DNA from 3 places in the Gordonia otitidis genome. Region 2 is predicted to be linked to each of the others. Evidence: predicted binding sites of a transcription regulator. Region 2 holds the regulator's gene; each other region holds the start of a gene.

Region 1 (7,208 bases), 1.9 Mb from region 2:
AACCGCGCCGACAACGTCGATCATGCCTACATATCGGCGAACACTCGTCACATGATGCTGCACGCGCACGGGTTACGCAGCGTCGAAGAATGGGGCCGATGGATGCCTGATAGCGCACACGACCCATCTCGACGTCGACCTGGTCGGTGATGTGAGCTGGTCCGTGCCGTCGTATCCACGGCATCCTGGGCGATGTATAGAGTTCTCAAGGATCGTGCATCCGACGCCGAGGCGTCGAGTGGAAAGCAGTTGACTGGGGCTCTAACGGACTGGCGGTCTCAGGTCTGGGCGGGCTAGGCGACTTCTACGCGGCGACGTCGTCGAGTCGCATGGTTCTTCGGTTTCGAGCGGGTAGTGGTGTGCGGTGTGGGTCCACACCGGCCGGTGGAATCAGCCATGGGTGGCGGTCGTGGCCCATGACGACTTCCCACTCGCTGGCATGGATCTGTGCGTGGCACGACGGGCAGAGCAGGCAACCGTTGTCGAGATTGGTTGCGCCGCCATCGATCCAGTGCTCGATATGGTGCACGTGCGACCACGAGGCAGGCGCTCCGCATTTGATGCAGCATTCGTCGCGGATCGTGACAGCCTTGCGCAGGTGTGGTGGGAACAGTCGTTTGGTGTGGCCCATCTCGAGTGGCACTGTCTCGCCATCGATGACGACTTCCGTGAGTGAGGCGTCGCATGCCAGCGCTCGCGCGGTCAGGTCGGTGACCGGGCCGACCCACGGAAGACGTGCAGGCTCGGGGGTGTCTGCGTGTACCAATAGCGCGATGCTGGTTTTGGGTGCTGTGACGAACGGTGTGTCGATGGAGGCAGCGAGATCGAGAATCTGTTCGAGGGCTTCGGTGCGGCGTTGCCCTGTCGACCGCCTATCCGGCGCGCCGTCTGGTTCGGGACGTTGGGCGGAGAGTGAATCGATTGCGCTGGTGAGCTTCTCGGCGATTATCAGGTCGACGTCGCCCCGGATCTCGGCGCGTCCCTCGCTGTTCTGTGTGATGGAGAGCGAATTGATGCTTCGGTCTTCTGCTGCGGGAACCCCGCCCTGGTCCCGAACGTGCTCGTTGGCCCGACCGCGTGCCACCAACGCGATCTCTCGTGGATTGGCACCCGACAGACCCTGAGAGATGAGGGCGCGCTCGTGGTCGAGTCGCTCGGCGTCGGAAAGTCTTTCTACCGAACGCTTCTCGATATGTGCGAGTCCGGACACCATCGCTGATGCGTGCTCGCTGGAGAACACACCGTCCTCGACGTAGCCGGGTAGGCGTTGCAATGTCGCCATCGCCGTTCCGAGTTGTAGCCAGCGTGTTGCGACCGCCGGTGCGGCACCCATCTCGATGAGTAGCGCGCGTGTCTTGCCGCCCGGTCCGGCGACGCCGAGCCTGTCCATTGCGGCAGCGTGGAGTGAGATCACATGGTCGATGACATTGCGCATCGTCATCAGTGTCTGTGTCGCGGCGTGGATCTCGCGACCGGTGGCATCGTCGTCAAGACGAATGTCACGTAGTTCGTCAAGGAGGGTGGGGAGGGGTGGCATATGTCCATTATGCGGAGAACGTGTGTTCGAGTCAAGGGATTTGAAGAAGAAGATTCCGCGAAACATGCTGCACAACAGTATGATTCGCAGACCTGAGTGATCCCACCACCATTCTAACGATTGGGTCTGACACGATCGCGGCGTCGAGCGAGGTTATCCACAGCAGGCGGCGAATCGAGACGTATTGGATACCCGGGACGTGTGTACGCGACGATGCGTGGCTACGGGTGCGCCGCACAAGAAACCGTTGAAAACGCTGGGACGGCGGAGTCTTTGGTACACATAGCCGGTGCTGCCTGCCTGCTGAGCCTTCTCGGCGGATCAGCCTCGAAACCTGCTTTGGCCTCAAGAGAATCGACGCAGTACAGATTCGCAGCGCGCGGTCCCTGACTGCTGAGTGCACTGCAGATCTGGGTCCAAAATCCGGCATCAGGCAACCGGGCGCCGCGCGGCTCGGCCGCAACGGCGACCTCAGTTTCGGCAACGGCGGTAACGGCGGTAACGGCGGCGACGGAGGCAAGGTACAGGCGACGTCGCAGCGTTGCCCCAAGCGGTACGGCGCAGGACGGCGAAGTCGGCTCCGTCGGCAGTGCGATACCGGTCAATGTGGAGTGAGTATCCGCGCCGACGGTGATTCCCAGGCGTTCACCCGAACGTACCAATTGTGCAGATCGGTCTCTTGCTCGCAGACGGCCATGGTTACGCTGCAGCCATGAATCGCGCCGCGGTGTGGTCGATTTCTTCGTTCCTGCTCTGCGTAATGCTCGTCGGATGCGGCACGACGACCGATCAGCCTGTCCAACGCTCGTCGTCGGCGCCTTCGTCGAACTATGAGAAGACACCGGTCGTAGTGGTTCTTGATGGTTCGGAATCGATGCAGACGGCGGATGCTCCCGGTCCCAGGATCGACGCCGCGCGGTCGGCAGTCACCACCTTCGTCAACGACCTCGCACCGCAGACCCGCTTCGGTCTCGTGGCGTACGGGAACACCATGAACGCGCGGACGACCCCACAGACCAAGGGCTGCACGGACGTATCGACCGTGATCCGTACCGCGCCGATCAACAAGGCGGAAGCCGTCCAGGCGATCAACGGCATCCAGGCTCTCGGGTGGACCCCGCTTTCCCGCGCGCTCGTCGAGGGCGTCGAGACACTCGGTTCGGGAGGTGGGTCGGTAGTACTGGTGTCCGACGGCGAGTCGACCTGCCAGCCCGATCCATGCGATACCGCTCGCTCACTGCGAGCCGAGCATCCGGATGTCTCGATCAGCACGATCGGGTTCAAATCATCCGACGCGCAGCTGGAGTGCATAGCCCGCGAGGCAGGTGGAGTCTTCGTCACCGCCGACAACGCAGCGCAACTGTCGTCGCGAATCGACGCCGCGCGCAACGCCGACACTGCGGCGCAGAAACTGACCAACACCGGCCTCGCCGGCATCAAGATCGGCGAATCGCAGGCAGCGATCCGCGACGCCAATCCCTCCTTCCCCGAACTTTCCAGTGGCTCTCGCGAAGGCGACAAAGTGGTGGTGCGGTGGAAGGACTGTGACTGGGTCTTCGACGACGAGACGTTGACCGAGATTAGGCCCACCAACGCGTCGACGGTGGACGGGATCCAAGCGGGTACGCCGATGAGCCGGGTGATCGAGCTGTTCGGAGAGCCTGTAAAAGTCGACGAGGGCTCGTCGACTGCGTATTTCGCGGCGGATGAGTCTGCGGGTATAGCCCTGCGGATCGTCTTCTCGGGGAACGTGAGAACAGGTTCGGTTCGGACCATCGTGCTGTGCAACTGTTTGCCGCAGCGGACAGCGCCGACTAAGCCTCGATCCACCGATCGGCTTTTTGATGTCTCGTGAAATGTGTTGTGTATGTTCGGGGTGGCGGTGGGCGTGGGTGAGTCGCCGATCTCTGGTGTCGGCGTGTTTCACTGGGTTTCGTGTCGGGGCCGGTTCTGGCCGATGGTTAGGGGTCAGGCTGAGTGTTGTCGTTTGATCGTGTTGTTGAACAACAGGTTCCACTCGCGTTCCCACGGCCATCGGGCGGGTAGATGCATCGTGATGCGCCGCGCTGAGGACGCGATTCGAGCGGGTATGCAGATCAGGGTGCGTCGGATGGTGGAGGTAGTCGCCTTCGCCAGACGCTGTCCACCGAGACAGGCTGCGGCGCGGGTCAGGTTGAACGCGATGACCGCACACACCAGCCATGCGGCGTTCGCGCAGAACTTTCCCGAGGGCAGATGCGCCAATGCGGAGGCTTTGAGGTCGGCGTGGACTTGCTCGATGATCGCATGACCGCGGTGAGTCTTGTCGGCGGTCACGGTGTCCAGGTCGCTGGTGGTGAAGAACGCATGAAACCGCCACACGTCGAACAAGCCGTCTCCCTCGGCTGCGAAGTCAGGGATACGGCGCACCACCAGCCGTCCGGATACCTGCAGGCGCTTGGCTTTGGAGGTGAACGCGGTGAACGGTACTTCGGCGACCTCGGCCCGCGAGACCCACTGGCCGCTGTCTTCGTCGAAGACGGCGTCGGTGTACTCGATCGGCGTCCATGCATCTGCCGGTACCTCGCTGATCGCTGCTCGGACGTGGGAATCCTGACGCACGGTGACCGACACCTGCGCACCGGCCCGGAGCGCGGTGGTGATCGCGCGATGGCCGTAGAACGCTGAATCCGCTCGCAGCAGTATCGGTCCCGACGCATCGGACGACCGTAGCCGCCGCACGGTGGCCAGGGTGTCGGCGATCAACCGATGCGCCCCGCGCGCGGAGTTACACGCCCCTTTGCGCAGGCGTTGAGCGGCGATCACCGGCGCACCGTCACCACAGGTGAGGGTGGTGATCGCCGAGTTCAGCCCACGCACTCGGGTGTAGCCGAATCCGACGCCCTGCTTGGCCGGGCCGTGGACCTCGATGATCGAGTCGTCGATATCGATCATCACCGGCCCGTCGATCCCCGCCAGCACCGGAGTATGGCGAGCCAGTCCCGCCAACAGCCGGGTGGCGATCGCATCGGCTTGGCGGACATGCCCGAACCGGAACTCGCGAAGAAACGATCCCAACGTCGACGGGGCGTAAGGATGGTCGAACACCTTGCCCATCGCGCCGTGTCGCAACACGGCCATGTCGTCGATGCTGTCGGCGCCCGCCACCATCCCCGCCACCAGGGAAAACATTTTCCGATCCGGATGGGCGCCCTTGTCGGTGGGCACGCTCAGATGCTCGCGGGCCAACTCCGACAGGCTGGCGCGTTCGGCCAGCGCCATCACCGGCACCACCCCCGCAGCGGCGAGGAGATTCGGATCGTCACAGGATGCAGACCGGACCGGGTGAGTGTGAGACAATCGCATCTACGACATGCCCTCCTGTGTGTGTGGATGGAACCCTAGAGAAGTCCCATTCTGTCACTCAGACAGGGCATTTCGTTTATCCCTCACCGACCGATCACAAGCAAATCGGTGGATCGAGGCTAAACACCCCCGGCCCTCGGATGAAGAATCCGGTGCACGAGATGATAGGCGTATTGGAGCCTTGTTAGGCAAGACTTTGTTGTCCTCTATTCGAATGTAGCTCTTGCGCAGTACCTGAAACCTCAATCGGCACAGACGAATAGCGAGCGAAATTCCGCGTATATCAATCGACTGAGGCTTATAGGTGAGCCAGGCTAAGTATTCTCAGTGCGAAATCTCCGCGTGTCGTCATGGTCCGAATAGGTGCGCTAGTTCTCGGGCTTTCCCGGTATTCGAAAGTGACCACCGTTCTGGTGACACCTAAAAGGGGGACATCGAACGATCGATGCTCGCTACAGTCGATCAGAGGACATGAGTTGTCTTGGCACCTAGGGGGCGCGACGTCGAAATGCTCCTTTCATGGCCGTGCGGCGATGGTTCGGCAACTCCGCGCATACGCGTAAAATATGATGTATTACCTTGTGCGGCAATGTGATAACTGATCAGCATCATGATCGAACGGTGGCTCGCAACGAGTGCCGCCGGGCTCGGGGAGTGTGGACCGCGTCGGTGGTGGTCAGATATTTTCGTGATGACGGTCGTAGGTGACGAGAAGATGTGTATTCTGGCTGAGCGCTGTGAAGAGGCAGTGCCGCGAACAGGTCTCGAGGTATTCCAGAAGCCGCACCACCGATGCGGTTCGACGTGACTGGGCGAGTCCGTCATCTAGGCGAGCAATCCCCCAGTTCTACTAAGTGATTGAATCTTCATTGGGGGAGACGTGATCCAGCCACGAAACCCGACAGGGCCCGCGATCGCGAGAGCCGGTTCTGTTCAGATACCCGACGTGCGACGTCGCCCAGTCCGGGTGGCAGCCAGAATCAATGCGTCGTCATGGATGAGGCGATACCTCGTATCGATCGCATGTACAGACGTCGTCGTCGTGGTCGCTGCGGTATTCGCCGCACAGAGAATACGATTCGGGCCTGGACATGCAGGCGAGAGCTTCGGTGGAGTGAGCGGGCACCCCGTCCTTCTCGTGTCGGTGGTCCTGTGCTTCGCATGGTTGCTCACCCTCCGCGTCTACCAGACGCTGGATCGGCGGATCGTCGGTTCCGGCTCCGCCGAGTACAGCAGAGTGTTGACCGCATGCTTCACGGTCTTCGGCGCGCTCGCCATCACGGTGATGGTCTTCCAGATCGAGATCTCTCGGGGATACTTCGCACTGGCCCTTCCGCTGGGCACCGCCGGATTGATCGGTTCGAGATGGATGTGGCGTCATCGGTTGTGCCTCGACCGTCGACGAGGTAGGCGGCTCGAGCGGGTGCTGGCCGTGGGCGAGCCTGCTGCCGTCTCCTACCTCGTGGACCGACTGAGGCGTAGCCCGGAGTTGGGATTCGTGGTGATCGGCGTGTGCCTGCCTGTCGGTATGGCACCGTCGCAGCCGACTATTCCCACCGACGACGAGCCGATACCGGTCTACGGAGACTTCGAGGATGTGGCGCTTGCAGTTTCGGCATCTGCCGCCACAACTGTGGCGGTCATGTCTGCCGATGCACTCGGACACGAAGCGATCCAGGATCTGTCGTGGAGCCTCCAGGGCATGGAGGTCGACATGATGGTCGCTCCGGGCATCACCGACGTCGCCGGGCCGCGGATGATGGTCCGTCCGGTGGCCGGCTTGCCGTTGCTGCACATAGACAAGCCGCAATACGAGGGTGCCAATCGGCTGCGCAAAGCCTCACTCGATCGCTTGGGGGCCATGCTCCTACTTGTTGCTTGCCTACCGGTCCTGCTGTTGGTCGCGGCCGCCATCAAGCTCGATTCGCGAGGAAGTGTGTTCTACCGAGCTACGCGGGTAGGGCTGAACAACGAGTCGTTCTCGATGTGGAAGTTCCGGACGATGGTGTCCAACGCGGATGCCCTGCGTGCGCAACTCCGCGACAAGGACGAAGGGGCGGGCGTGCTGTTCAAGATCCGGGACGATCCGCGCGTGACACGCGTCGGTCGAATTCTGCGTCGATACAGCATCGACGAGATTCCTCAGTTGCTCAACGTCATCGGCGGAACGATGAGTCTTGTCGGGCCGCGTCCGCCGCTGCGCGAAGAGGTCGAGAAGTACGACGGACGGGTAGCGCGTCGCATGCTGGTGAAACCGGGGATGACAGGTCTGTGGCAGGTGTCGGGACGGTCTGATCTCTCGTGGGAGGAGTCGGTTCGGCTCGAC
Region 2 (7,208 bases):
GTGCGATACCAGTCGTCGGGAACCCCCGGCGGAAGCGAGCCGCACAGCGCGATCCACGACGCATCGGCCGCGCAGGCGAGGACGAGTGCTGTGAGTTCGTTGAGTTCTGCGGGCCCGAGCGCGTTGCCGGGCGCATTGATCTTCGTCGTCGTCCCGTCGGCCTCGGCCACTGTGACGTTGTTGCGCACGTCGCCGTCGATGTCGATCGTGCGGTAGGGCAGAGCGACGGCATCGAGAGCGCTGAGCAGTGGATCGCCCGCATGGGCGGGCAGTACCGCCACGGTCGCGATGCCCGAGCCCGCCACCACACGGGAGACATTGACCCCTTTGCCGCCCGGCTCCGCCCGTGCGCTCACGCTGCGCTGGACCTCACCCCGTAGCAACGGGCCGGAGATCTCCAGCGTTCGATCGAGACTGGGATTGGCTGTGACCGTGAGGATCATGCGATCACGACCTCGATGCCGCGTGCCGAGAGCGCTGCGGAGAACTCCGGATCGATGCCGTCGTCGGTGATCAGCACGTCGACGTCGTCGAGTGACGCGAAGGAGCTGAAGTCGTCCCGGTTCATCTTCGACGAGTCGGCGAGCACGACGACGCGTTGTGCTGCGGCGATGATGGCCGACTTGACCGCGGCCTCCTCGACATCGGGGGTCGACAGTCCGTGGGCCTCGCTGATCCCGTTCGTGCCGACGAAGGCCACCGATGCCCGCATCCGGCTCAGTGCGGCGACGGTGTCGGCGCCGACCGCGGCCTGGGTGAGCCCGCGAACCCGACCGCCGACCATGAGCAGCGTGGCCCGCTCGTGCGCTGTGAGCGCCTGTCCGAGCTGCAGGCTGGTGGAGATCACCGTCAGTCTGCGGTCTGCGGGTAGGAGTTTCGCAGCCTGGTACGTGGTGGTGCCCGCGTCGAAGATCACCGATCCTCCGTCGGAGGGCAGGAATCTTATGGCAGCGCGCGCTATCGACGCCTTCTCCTCGGTATGGGCGGACTCGCGTTGGTCGAGCCCCAGCTCATCGAGAACCTCGACCGCTCCTGCCTTGACCGCACCCCCGTGGACGCGCTGCAGGCTGCCGGCGCGTTCGAGGACGGCCAGATCGCGACGCACCGTCTCGCTGGTCACCTCGAACCTGTCGGCCAACGCGGTCACGGAGGCGCGGCCGTGCGTGCGCACCTGATCCGCTATTGCCCGCTGTCGCTCTTCGGCGTACACCTGTCGTCTCCGATCTGTGGTGTGGCTCTCACGTCGGAAGCCCGGCTGTGAGTTTCTGTTGTTTTGAATGTTGATATATCTGGTTTTACGCCCGACTGTGTTGACAAGTCAAGCGTTCGGAGTAACTTTGATCACAGAACATGTCGGCAGTGAGCACCACTCACCCGGCAGATGGACCCGGAAGGCGGTAGTCACACATGGAGAATCACTTGGTATCGGACGATCGGGTCTCAATGAATGGACAGGGAGAACTGACGGGAACCCCCGTCGTCGCGGGATACGCCTACGGCCCCGCGCTGTGGCCAGGTGGCCGCGTCGAACACGACGATCGGCTACTCGGGGCCGACCGAAGTCTCGCCGACGACGACCTCGGCGCCGAGGCCGACAGGCTGGCGGCCGCCGCCGCAACGGTGGCGGGCCGACTGCGCAACCGCGCGTCGCACGCGTCGGGCGCCGCGGCAGAGGTGCTGAATGCGACCGCTGGTCTGGCCGAGGACAGGGGGTGGATAGGCGCGGCCAACAAGCTCGTCGCCGCCGGTACACCGGCGCCCGCGGCAGTCGTCGCCGCGACGCAGACCTTCGCCGAGATGTTCGCCAAACTCGGTGGGCTGATGGCCGAACGCATCACCGACCTCAACGATGTGCGAGATCGCGTCGTCGCTGAACTCCTCGGCGAGCCCGAGCCGGGAATCCCGACCCCCACGCAACCATCGGTCCTGCTCGCCGACGATCTCGCTCCCGCCGACACCGCGGGCCTCGACCCGACGGTCATCGTCGGCCTCGTCACACGGCTGGGCGGGCCGACGAGCCATACGGCGATCATCGCGAGGCAACTGGGTATCCCGTGCGTGGTCGCCGTGGCCGGACTCGGTGAGATCACCTCCGGTACAGAGGTGTTGATCGACGGCGCAGCGGGCTCGGTTGTCGTCGAACCCGATCCCGCCTCGGCTCGGGAACTCGTCGAGCGTGGCGCTGCAGAGGCTGCGCTGGTCGCCGCGTGGAGTGGACCCGGGCGGACCGCCGACGGCGTCGACGTGGCGATCCTTGCGAATGTCGCCGACGGCGCGTCGGCGCGAAGCGCTGCAGATGCGCCGGTCGAGGGGATCGGGTTGTTCCGCACCGAGTTGGCGTTTCTCGACCGGGGCGACGAGCCGAGCGTCGACGAGCAGACGCGACTCTATCGCGACGTGCTCGATGCGTTCGATGGCCAGAAGGTCGTCATCAGGACGCTGGATGCGGGTTCGGACAAACCGTTGGCGTTCATCGAGCACCCCGACGAGGCGAATCCAGCGCTCGGGGTGCGGGGCAACCGGATCGCCGCGGATCACCCCGAGATCGTGCGCGGACAGCTCGATGCGATTGCACGCGCCGCGACCGAAACGGGGTCGCGGCCCTGGGTGATGGCGCCCATGATCGCCACCGCCGCGGAGGCTGCACAGTTCGCGGGCATGGTGCGCGAACGTGGTCTGACTGCCGGCGTGATGATCGAGATCCCCGCAGCGGCGATCCTCGCTCGGGCGATCCTGGCCGAGGTCGACTTCGTGTCGATCGGAACCAACGACCTGACGCAGTACACGATGGCCGCCGACCGCATGTCCGCGGAACTGGCCGAACTGACCGATCCGTGGCAACCCGCCGTGCTCGCGTTGATCGCGCAGGTCGCTGATGCCGGGGCAGAGCTGAACAAGCCTGTGGGAGTCTGCGGTGAGGCAGCGGCCGATCCGGCGTTGGCGTGTGTGCTCGTCGGACTCGGTGTCACCTCGTTGTCGGCTGCTCCGGCCGCAACGCCCGCGGTGGGAGCAAAGCTGTCGACGGTGACACTCGACCAGTGTCGGGCAGCGGCCGCTGCAGTACTCCAGACCACGAGCCCGGCTCTCGCCCGCCGCGCGGCCGCCGAGCACCTCGACGACTGAGGAGCGGCACGCGATGATCGACGGGCGTCAGACCCGTCGCATCACCGTCACGACCTTGCCGAGGATGGCGGCGTCGTCGCCGGGGATCGGATCGAAGAGCGGATTGTGCGGCATCAGCCACACGTGTCCGTCCTTGCGCTTGAAGGTCTTCACTGTCGCCTCGCCGTCGATCATCGCCGCGACGATGTCGCCGTTGTCGGCGACGTTCTGCTGACGAACCACCACCCAGTCCCCGTCGCAGATGGCGGCATCGATCATCGATTCGCCGACCACCCGGAGCAGGAACAGTGAGCCCTCGCCGACGAGTTCGCGCGGCAGCGGGAACACATCTTCGACCGCTTCCTCCGCGAGGATCGGCCCGCCGGCCGCGATCCGTCCGAGAACCGGAACGAAGGTGGGCGTGGGGAGATCTCCGTTGACCGCGTCCGAGTGCATCGCGTCAGGAGCCTCGGAGACGTTCACCGCACGGGGGCGGTTGGCATCACGCTTGAGGAGACCCTTGCGTTCGAGCGTGCGCAGCTGGTGGGCGACCGAGGAGGTCGACGTGAGGCCGACGGCATCGCCGATCTCACGAATGCTGGGCGGATAGCCGCGTTCGCGCACCGACTTGCGGATCACGTCGAGAACGCCGCGTTGCCGATCCGTCAGTGATGCCTCGGCGGCAGCCGGATCGATCTGCGGTTCGGCATCACCCCCACTCTTCTTGGCGGCGACGCCGCGACCGCTGCCTTTCGGCGCCGACGGGCCGCGCCGTGACTTCTCTGTCATCGAATCCGTCCTTTCCGGATGTGTGCTGTGGTCGGGGTACCGCTGCTCGGGAATCGGCTCGGTCGTGTCGAGACCGGTCCGCGGTGCATCATCTGGCGCCGAGACTATCCGAGGCCTCCGACAACATCAAACATTTGTTCGACGTGTCGCACGACTTTGTCAGACCCCCGTGATAGAACTCGAACATCCGTTCATCGAACGCATGATCGAGCACTGGAGGTAGCGATGACCACCCTGTTGAGCCCCCTGGACGCCCGCCCGGAGTCCTCTCTGCAGACCCCCCTGACAACCCCGCCGGCCCCGACCACGGCCAGGGCCACGTCCGCGTTCGCGCCGACGCCCGTGCGGACGTCCGCGCGTCGTGCCGCGCCTCGACGAGTGTCGACGGGCCATGGTGTGACCACCGACCGTGCGGCGCGGGGGACGGGCCGAAACTCCCACGCGGGCGTTGCGCCTCGGAATCGTCCTGCGCAGGCAGCGGTGACCGCACGCCCGGTCGGCACTCGCTGTGCCGGCGGAGTCGGCGAGTTGACCGCCGCTCGTCGTCGGCGGGCGACGCTGTTGGCGGTGCTCGCAGGCGTCGGACTCGCACTGACCGTCTGGGTCGTCGGTGTCGTCGGTGCCGACTACCAGCGCGCCACCACGCCGACAGCGACGTCGACGCAGGTCGTGCACGTGCGTGCGGGCGATTCGCTGAGTTCGATCGCGCAGCGGGTCGCACCCGATGTACCTCGCCAGACTGTGATCGACGAGATCGTCGATCTCAATGATCTGCCGTCGAGTGGCCTGCGCGTGGGGCAACCCCTGCTCACGCCGACCTATCGCTGAGAACAGGGCGGTATTCTCGATGCCACAGGGTCCAGTCGGAAACCGACACGGTCACCGCCTCGGTCTCGAGCCCGTCGGTCGTCTGACGATCGACCGGGTCGAGACCTGCGGAGCCGATGCGTCCCGAGATTTGCACGAGGACTACATGCGCTGCCCGTTTTGCAAGAACGAAGACACCAAGGTCGTCGATTCGCGTGTCGCCGACGAGGGACAGGCGATCCGACGCCGCCGCGCCTGCAGTGAATGTGGTCGCCGGTTCTCCACTGTGGAGAGTGCGGTGCTCGCCGTGGTGAAACGAAACGGGGTCACGGAGCCGTTCAGCAGGGAAAAGGTGATGCGCGGAGTCCGCCGCGCCTGTCAGGGACGACACGTGAACGAAGACGACCTGGCGCAACTGGCCCAGCAGGTCGAAGATGCGGTACGGGCGTCCGGTTCCGCCGAGATACCCAGCAACGAGGTCGGTTTGGCCATCCTCCGACCCCTTCGCGACCTCGACGAGGTGGCGTATCTGCGTTTCGCGTCGGTCTACCGTTCCTTCGACTCGCTTGACGACTTCCAGCGCGAGATCGACGACCTGCAGGGCACTCTCACCGGGTCGCGAAACACCGCGGACGACGATGCCGCACCGGGTGGCCCCGACGCCGACCACGCTGGTGCCACTCCCGACGATTCGAACGCGGCGACCTCCCCGGCCGCGGTGTCAGCTGAGGCGGTCCAGAGCTCGTAGAGCTCGCTTCTCCGAAATCGGGTATGCGGTGCCCAGTTTCTGGGCGAAGAGACTCACCCGGAGTTCCTCGACGAGCCAGTGTGCTTCCTCGTTCACCACATCGCGCCTGGCCTCGGGAAGTTGGGCGAGGCGTTGGTTCCACCGTTCCGTGACACGGTCGATGGTGGCCAGTCCGTCCCGATCACGCGCCGCGGCAGCGGGAAGTTGCTCCAGTCGCTGGCGTGCACCCCTCAGATACCGCGGCACGTGTTGAAGGTGTTCACGGCCTGTGGCGAGGACGAATCCATCGAAGACGAGGTCGGCCAACTGTTCGGCGACGTCATCTGCCGCGACCCGGCCTGAGTGCCGGTCGATCTCAGCGCGCAGCGGTGCTATTTCACGGAAGACTGCAACAGCGAGCGCGAAGTAGTCGGGTGCTGCCGCGGCGACTCGGGAACGCAGCGTGGCGACGAGGTCGTCGAAGGCCGCCGGTGTACGTATCGATCCGAGGTCGGCTGCGGCAGGCGCGATGTCGCGGATAGCCCGTCGGGTGCAGTCCGAATACAGCGCGTCGGGTTTCTCGTATGGGCTCTGACTGAGCGCCAGTCTGTCCGACGGATCGAGTCCTGCGCTGATCTTGCGCGACAGCGGCGCGATGGCGTGATCGAGGAGTTCGATGACCGCGGCGCCCAGCTGTGCGCGCCGCTGGGCGTCGGTGGTGGCGAGTGTTCGTGCGACGCCCCGGGTGCCCTCCGGCCCGGCGACGACCTCGAGTGAGGGGTACCGCGTGATCTGCTGCCCCGCAACGGTGGTGACGACAGAGTCGTCGAGCGTTCCGATCCCGTCCGCTGTCCACGACGAATAGGTGCGACGCGGCGCGGGCTGTGGGGAGTCGCCGTCGACACGGGTACGCAGTTCGGCGAGTGACTTACCGGTGGCTACCGACTCCTCCTTCTCGTCGATCACGACGAAATTCATCCGTAGGTATGCCGGAAGGCGTTCCGGTGCGAAGTCCTCCGGCGCGATCGGATGTCCGGTGATCGTCGACAACTCCCGGGCGAGGCCGACGGTCAGTGGCTCTTTGCGCGGAGTGAGCCGCGACAGCGCGAGGTCGGCGAACCGCTGGGCGGGCGCCATCGTCTTTCGGATGGGCTTGGGCAGCGTTTTGATCAGCTCGGTCGCGAGTTCGCTGCGCATCCCCGGTACCAGCCAGTCGAAGCCCGCCGGGCGAACGTGGCGCAGTAGCGGACGCGGAATCAGTACCGACACACCGTCGTCCGGCGCGCCGGGCTCGAACCTGTACCGCAGGCGGTACCGGGTGTCGCCCTGTTGCCACGCTCCGGGATAGTCGGCGTCCGCGACGTGGACGTCTGCGGCCACGTCCTCTGGAGTCAGGTCGAGGAGTGTCGCATCGGATCTCCTCGCCTTCTTCCACCAGGTGTCGAAGTGACGCGCGGATGTGACCTCGGTGCCGATGCGCTGATCGTAGAACTCGAACAGCTGGTCCTCGGTGATCACCACATCGCGGCGACGGGCACGGTGTTCGACTTCGGCGGCGTCGCTGAGAAGCGCTCGATTGCGTTCGAAGAACGCGTGATTCGTCTTCCAATCGCCTTCGACCAGGGCGTGTCGGATGAACATGTCGCGCGCGGCGGCCGGATCGATGGGGCCGTAGTCGACACGGCGTCGGGCCACCAGCGGAACGCCGTAGAGCGTGACCCGTTCGTAGGCCATGCTCGCGCCGCGCTTCGACGACCAGTGCGGTTCGCTGTGCGTGCGCTTG
Region 3 (7,208 bases), 1.3 Mb from region 2:
ATACGTATGACGCCAATCGAACCTCGTCATCGTGTTCGTGACGACGTATTTCTCCGCGGAGTTGAGCTGGGCCGCGACAGGGTCGCTGTCCGCGACGAACGGCCAATGAGCCGCCATCAATTCGTAGGTCTTGCGCCCGAACAGAAACGCAGATGTGTCGCCGAGACCATCGTCACCACGTGATGGTTGCACCTCGGCTCCGTACCGAGCGCCCCAGCCACCGTGCTCAAACCCGCCACCCCGATCTTCGTCGGGTGAACCCAACCCCTGCATGACACCGTCGACGGACAAGAACTCGATCGCGACCAGACTTCGCATGATGCGCTCCTCTCACACACCATCGTGCGCCCGCAGACAAGACATGCCCAAGGGGCGCGATTCAAGCTGGTATGACGGTCGCTGACCTCTCGCCGGTCAGATCGGGCTCGAGGCCTCGTGACCCTTCAGCCCTGTCGCGCCTTGAAACGCGGTTCCTTCTTGTTGATCACGAACACCCTGCCGCGTCGCCGTACCACCTGCGCACCGGGCTTCTTCTTGAGTGATCTCACCGAGTTGCGAACCTTCATACCGACTATCGTAAATGATAGTCGTTATCATTAGTGCTTCACCCTCCCATTCGGCGGACTCGATACCGTGGGCAATCAGGCGAGGTTCCATATAGTGGGATAGATATACCGATCAGTGAGAAATGCGGTTATGCTGGGTGCGGGCGATTCACCCGCGCACGCCTTCCCGGTGACCATCCGCATCACCTCCCCGTTCATGCCACGAGAACAGGAGCGATGCACCTATGCCGCACCCACTGACCCTGCCGACGTCACCGATAGGATCTGCCGCGCTGAGGAGTGTGCGCGGATCGGCGATTCGCAACCTCCTCGCCGTCACCGAGAACCCCGAGGTGTTGAGCCTTGCCGGCGGACTTCCTGCCACCGAACTCATCCCCAGCGTTCGGATAGCCGACGCCGCACAGCACGTCCTGCGCAACCGCGACGCGCTGCAGTACACCGCCAGCTGCGGCGCATCTCGCTGCCGTGAGGTGGTGGCGAGTACCGACAATGTCGACCCGGCACGCATACTGCTGACCCACGGTTCGCAACAAGCCCTGTCGCTCCTCGCACAGGCACTGATCGACCCCGGTGACGTCGTCATCGTCGACGATCCTGTGTACGTCGGTGCGCTGCAGGCCTTTCAATGCGTGCGGGCACACATAGTCGCCCTGCCGATCACGGACTCGGGAACGAACACCGCGGCCCTGGCCGCTCTCCTCGCAGGAGGCGTCCGACCACGGGTCGTCCACACAGTCAGCAACTTCCACAACCCGTCCGGGGTCACCGCGACCAAGGACACCCGCGAGGAACTCGCGAATCTCGCTGAATCATATGGTTTTTGGATCATCGAAGATGACCCCTACGGTCGGCTCCGATTCGGCGGTGAGCCACAGAGTCCGATTCCCGGCGAGAGCGTCATCCGATTGGGTTCGGCGTCGAAGACTCTGGCCCCGGCACTGCGTGTCGGATGGCTGAACGCCCCACCCGCCATCGTGTCGCTTGTCGAGAGACTCAAACAGTGTGCGGATCTCTGCGGGTCGACGCTCAATCAGTTGATGGTTGCCGAAATGCTCTCGGACACTGCGTGGTTCGAGAGCCACGTCAGCAACGTCACGTCCGAGTACGGCACTCGCGCCGCCGCGTTGACATCGGCACTCGACGACGCCTTCGGCTGCTCCGTCGAGTACGCCTCCCCCACCGGCGGCATGTTCTGTTGGATTCGATTTCCTCGTTGCGATACCGGCGAGCTCTCGAATGTCGCACTGTCGCACGGGGTTGCCTTCGTTCCGGGAGCGGCATTCTCGGTGAGCACCGACATGAGTGAGTTCGCACGGCTCAGCTTTGCCACGCTGTCGCCGGAGGAACTTCGTGAGGCAGTTCGTCGACTGCGCACGGCAATCGACGATGTGTGAGCGCCTCACCCGACGCGCGACGCAGTCGGTCACCGAGCCGTTGAGCTCTCACTGCTCTGCGCACATCTACAGCTGCTTACACATGCGCCCGCCCCGCCACCAGGTGTGGTGGCGGGGTGCCGGTGCGCTGTGGTTGCCGGGGAGTGCGACGGTCAGGCCGCGTCGGGCAGAGGCGGGTCGACGCCGCCGGGCGGGTTGTCACCGCTAGCTGGATGGCCACCGTCGGGCGGGTCGGGGTCGCGTGGTCGGGGTGGGTTCCAGGTGATGTCGACGCGTCGGTCAACGGCGCGCTCGGGTGTGGTGTCGAGCAGCACGGTCAGTGCGTGGTGCTCGACAACGCTGATCGATATGGGTGTTGCTGGGCCGGCGCGATTCTCAGGCGCCTCGCCCCGACCGCCTGTCGCGCTCACGTCGCCGCGATCGACATCCTCCCGCACAGCACCAGCACCTGCATCAACAACCGCACCTGTGCCGACACCTGGGCCCGCAGCATCTGTGCTTGTGCGTGTGTGTCGGCGGCGTCGGTCTGCCGGGTGGGTGATGGTGCCGGTGGTGGTTTCGGCGCGTGTGGTGGTGAGGTGGTCGCGGAAGTCGGCGGCCACGTCCGCGGCCCGGTTGACGTGTTCAGGGTTGGGCGGCATGCCGGGGGCGGCGTTCAGCCGCCACGCCACGCGTCCGGTATCGGGGCCGTCGGTGATGATGCGGGTCGTGTACTGGCCGGGCTTGGGTCCGACCCGTGAATTGTGCATGTCGCACGCCGGTGCCAACTGGTCGATGTCGGTGCATCCGCCGTCGGCCCAGTCCTTGGCGGCGTGGTGCATCGCCACCCGCGACGCCGGCTGGGTACAGCCAGGGGCTGAACACGCGCCGCCGCCCTCGGCAGCGAACAACGCCAACCGCTGACCTGGCGAGGCGAGTCGTTTCGACCGCCCCAGATACAGCGGCACGGTGGTGTGCTCGGCGAATACCGCCAGGAACGGTTGCACCCCGGTCGACGAGTGGGCGGCCATTTCGATCAGATCCGGTATTGGCAAGAGCGTCCCGGATGCGGTCTGTGCCACCCCGGCCTGTGCCTCCAATTCGGCCAGCGTGGTTTTCACGATCACCTGGATCGGCAACCCGCGGTGGGTGCCGCCGAGCATGCCCGACTCCACCACCCGCGCCAGCAACGCGGAAAACGCATCATGGTTGCGTTGCGCTTGCGACCGCTGATCACGCGCGGCGGCCTCGGCGACCTGTTCGGCGTTCGCGGCCGTGACCGGCCCGACAGGTGAGGTGTCGTCGTCGGGATTGTTCATGCCGGGTTTGGCCCACGCATCCAGCACCACATCCAGGCGGGCGCGGGTCGCCGGATCGAGATCAGCCGTCAGCCGTGACATCAGGTCCGCACCCTGCCGGTTCACCCACAACCGGCGACGTCGTGTGCGGTCGGTGTCGTCGGTGACCGTGCCATCGGGATCGAGATGCGCCATCAACCGGGTACCGAGATTGGTGATCTCGTGCGGCGTGAAGTCGAGACCATAGCCAGCCATCTGCGCTTCGGCCGCCGCCCGCACGTCGGCCGGGATCTGATGGGGGATCTGATCCAACACCTCGAGCACCGCCCGCGCGCGGGCCGGCGCGATCTGACCATCAACCCAATACCGTGCCAACGTTGGACATGCCGGTTCCCGCACCTCACCCACGATCGAGGTGAACGAGCCGGTCGCGGTGATGATCTGTGAGCGGATCGCTGGATCCCCCACCCCCAACCGATCCGCCAGAAACCCACGCACATCCCGATACCCCAACGCGTGTGGCAGATTCCGATCCGACGCCTCCACCACCAACCGATCAGTCACCGCCGCAGCCGTCCTGCGTGCCAATCGTTCAGCCACCTGCGCCGCCTCGACCACACCGGCATCCGAGAGTTGCGACACCTCAACGGCTCCCAACTCATCGACCACCGACGCCAACCGCGACAACATCTCAGCTACCTGAGCATCCGCCGACCCCACCACCGCAGAACCCAACCCAGCAGCATCCAACAACGAAGGCGCGCACCCGGTTTCAGATCCAGTGTCACCAGGTGTCGAGTCGTCACCACGGACACCACCCCGAACATCGGCCTCGCCGCCATGATCACTGTTCACGCTCTGTCACCCCCGCCTGCCATCTCCACAACTACCACCTGGATCGAATATGTGTTCTACACTAGCCGACCCCATCGACAAGTTTCGGTGTCGGTCTGAGCACGTGGGCGACGGTCACGATCTTTGTTGGACACGGATGCTGCAGAACGTCGTCGGGGATGCGTCGACACAGAAGCGATCGGGACGAAAAGCGAACATTCGCCGTTATTCTTTGTGCCACACTGCATTACAAGTAAAGAAAGATATTACGCATACACATCACGTGAGTCCGGCCCCACTTTGCGGTCCAGAATCTGCAGTCCAGAACTTGTTCAGAGCACAACGCGACCCCTTCGATGAACGAAGGGGTCGCGTTGTGTCAGTACGAGTTTCAGCTCACGAGAACTTCGCCTTGAGCTTCTGGACGCGCTCGTCGCGCTTCTCCTTCTTCTCGGCCTTCTTCTCGTCGTGCATCTTCTTACGCGCGGCATCAGCTGCTGCCTCTGCAGCGTCCTGCTGAGCTTCGAGTTCGGACAGGACCTCGTCGAGCGGGCGACGCACGATTGCGCCGTTGTACTTGGTCACCAGAGCGTCGAGCGCAGCGGTGTCGGCCTCGTCGGTCTGCGCGATGATAGCGTTCCCGCCCGGCCGAACCGTCTTGCCGAACTCGGTGATCGCGTCGTCGATATCGTCTGAACGGCTCGCATCCACGAGCGCACCGCCCGCAGCGCCGAGGCCGAACCCGAGCAGGACTCCGAGGGGGCCGCCGAGCACGCCGATCAGCATGCCGAGGAGAGAGCCCCCGACCGTGGCGTCACCGGACTCGACGTCGCCGCCCTCGGTGACCGTCAGATGTCCGGCATCGTCGCGTTGGACGATCGCCGCAGAGACCAGTCCGACCGACGCGCCGGAGTTGGTGATGGTGTTGTACACCTCGTAGGTGGTCGAGTTCTCCTGGAAACTGATCGCTACGACATATTCGGTCATGTCCTGCCTTCCATTTCGCTGTTGGTGACTCGGTCCCCCCGCGCACGAGCTGCGCCCGCTTTTCCACCGTAGCGCGGAAACGCCGTGGCGGTGACTGATTGGCCCGTGTCAGAAGTGCGATCGGCCCATCACGACACGCGACTTTTTCGCACTCGCGGCCGTGAGGTCCTTGCGCATCAATGGTTTGTTCACCTTTTCGGTGAACGTCTCGATCAACGGTCCGGTGAAGAACGCCGTGACCACTGTGCCCGCGCCAATGGTGCCGTGGAAGATCACCGCGAGCACCACGAAGAACAGATCTTGGATCACGCGCACAACTCGATACGGCGCATTGGAGTGATCGACGATGATCGGCGCGACGGAGTCGTAAGGCGAATTGCCAAGTGCCGAAGTCATATACAGGGAAGCGCCATAGCTGAACAGCGTGATGCCTATGGCGAACATCACCATCTTCTGCCACGCTGCCGGGTTGTCGGAGAAATGAGGATCGAGCCAATCGCTGAACCACTGGACGAAATAGCCGACCAGGATCATATTCATGATCGACCCGATCCCGATGTACTGACGTCCCCACAACAGCATCGGAATGAACAGGACCGCGTTGCTGATCAACTGGTACGTACCGAGATCTATCCCGATTGTGTTGCTGATGCCGATGTTCGCGGCGGTGTACGGGTCGACGCCGACCTGGCCGACGCGAAGTACGGCCGACCCCAGGGAGAGAACGGCTATGCCCACCAACGCCCAGAAGATTCGACGTACGTAGTAGCCGTCCAAGAGTGTGGAATCAGACGGCGCCGAATCAGCCGCCGTGGCTCCGGTTGACGCCGCACTGGTCGACCGGGCGTCGGCTGATGCGGCGTCGGCGCTCCCTGTCGTTGGTCTGTCCGATCGATCGGAGTGCGTGTTGTCCCGACTGTCGTCTGGTCCGGCCATCGCTTACGTCACCGCCTCGGATGAAAGCCCCTCATAACAAGTGATACCAAGGGTGCCACCACTACGCCGACGATCGAGCGATTTCGGATCTTTGTGAGTGCGCGTCGCTGCAGGTTGTGCTTTTGCCATTACGGCAAGGCGATCACTCGCTCGCTTTGCCGAGAAGCTTGTCGAGCCATCCGGTACCGTCGAGGATTCCGTTGACGGGTTCGCCGCCCGAGAGCACCGTCGGTGTTGCCACCTGCCCACCAGTCGCCTTGGCGAGCTGGTTCTGGGATTCTTCTGCTGCCTTCTCACCCTCGGCGACCTTGGCGCCGTCGGTGATGCATTTCTGCGTCGCCGCACTGGCGCCCTGTGCGGCCGCGATCGTCGACAGATCGGCGTTCGACGGGTCGGAGTCGCTGCCCTCCTTGGGCTGATCCGCGAACAATGCGGTGTGGTACTTGAAGAAGACCTCGCGATTCTCGCCTGCGCCAACACATTGCAACGCGCCCGCCGCCCGACTCGAGTAGTCCCCCGACGCCGACTGACGATTCAGGAAGTTCAGCATGTGATACCGCACGCGCAGCTTCCCGGCGTCGACGGCACCGACGATCGCCTGCCCTGACTGTTGCTCGAACTGCTTGCACACGGGGCACATGAAGTCCTCGAAGACGTCGATCGTCGTCTTTGCGTCGGGCGCACCGATGATCAATGCGGCGTTGGAATTGAGGACCTGCTCGTTGGCCGTGCCGCCCTGGTCGCGGTTGCGGTTCCAGAGCACCCCTCCAACCACCAACGCGATCACCACCACGACCGCGATTCCCGGCAGCACGTAGGTCGACGTGCTCGACGTCGCCCGAGGCTGGTACTTCGACGTCGATGCGGGCCGTGGCTTGCGCCTGTCAGTCACAGATCATCCTTCGTGGTGTTCGCCGCGCCCCGGTGGCGAGGCCGGTGCCCGCCACCGATCGACAGCGGGCACCAGGGGCGAGCGTAACGCACCGACGATTCACGACAGCACCACCGTTTCAGGACAGGGCGGCGTCGACGACCTCCTGCGCCTGCTCCTGGACCCTCGCGAGGTGATCGGCTCCCTTGAAGGACTCCGCATAGATCTTGTACTTGTCCTCGGTCCCGGACGGTCTCGCCGCGAACCAGGCATCGGCGGTCGTCACCTTCACCCCACCGATGGGAGCGTTGTTGCCCGGCGCTTTTGTCATCACGGCGGTGAT

What was found. The regulator LexA, encoded in region 2, represses DNA repair genes until DNA is damaged. The targets are predictions, from matches to a motif close to CGAACANNTGTTCG.
Region 1: the regulator LexA is predicted to act here: its motif matches at 1,553-1,566, upstream of LK459_RS14580 (HNH endonuclease signature motif containing protein).
Region 3: the regulator LexA is predicted to act here: its motif matches at 4,137-4,150, upstream of LK459_RS17175 (HNH endonuclease signature motif containing protein).

The regions. Positions count from the first base shown of each region.
Region 1 is NZ_CP085974.1:3,179,791-3,186,998, forward strand. Features, by position in the region: gene LK459_RS14575 (thymidine kinase) at 1-24, opposite strand, end outside; gene LK459_RS14580 (HNH endonuclease signature motif containing protein) at 305-1,537, opposite strand; gene LK459_RS14585 (vWA domain-containing protein) at 2,250-3,392, shown strand; gene LK459_RS14590 (IS1380-like element ISGbr1 family transposase) at 3,506-4,882, opposite strand; gene LK459_RS14595 (sugar transferase) at 5,880-7,208, shown strand, end outside.
Region 2 is NZ_CP085974.1:5,032,509-5,039,716, reverse strand. Features, by position in the region: gene LK459_RS22795 (1-phosphofructokinase family hexose kinase) at 1-443, opposite strand, end outside; gene LK459_RS22790 (DeoR/GlpR family DNA-binding transcription regulator) at 440-1,210, opposite strand; gene ptsP (phosphoenolpyruvate--protein phosphotransferase) at 1,408-3,123, shown strand; gene lexA (transcriptional repressor LexA) at 3,151-3,798, opposite strand; gene LK459_RS22775 (LysM peptidoglycan-binding domain-containing protein) at 4,117-4,719, shown strand; partial or broken gene nrdR (transcriptional regulator NrdR) at 4,865-5,299, shown strand; gene hrpA (ATP-dependent RNA helicase HrpA) at 5,420-7,208, opposite strand, start outside.
Region 3 is NZ_CP085974.1:3,764,969-3,772,176, reverse strand. Features, by position in the region: gene LK459_RS17190 (dihydrofolate reductase family protein) at 1-318, opposite strand, end outside; gene ykgO (type B 50S ribosomal protein L36) at 444-566, opposite strand; gene LK459_RS17180 (aminotransferase-like domain-containing protein) at 791-1,960, shown strand; gene LK459_RS17175 (HNH endonuclease signature motif containing protein) at 2,113-3,927, opposite strand; gene LK459_RS17170 (DUF1269 domain-containing protein) at 4,468-5,058, opposite strand; gene LK459_RS17165 (YczE/YyaS/YitT family protein) at 5,167-5,994, opposite strand; gene LK459_RS17160 (DsbA family protein) at 6,137-6,886, opposite strand; gene pgm (phosphoglucomutase (alpha-D-glucose-1,6-bisphosphate-dependent)) at 7,005-7,208, opposite strand, start outside.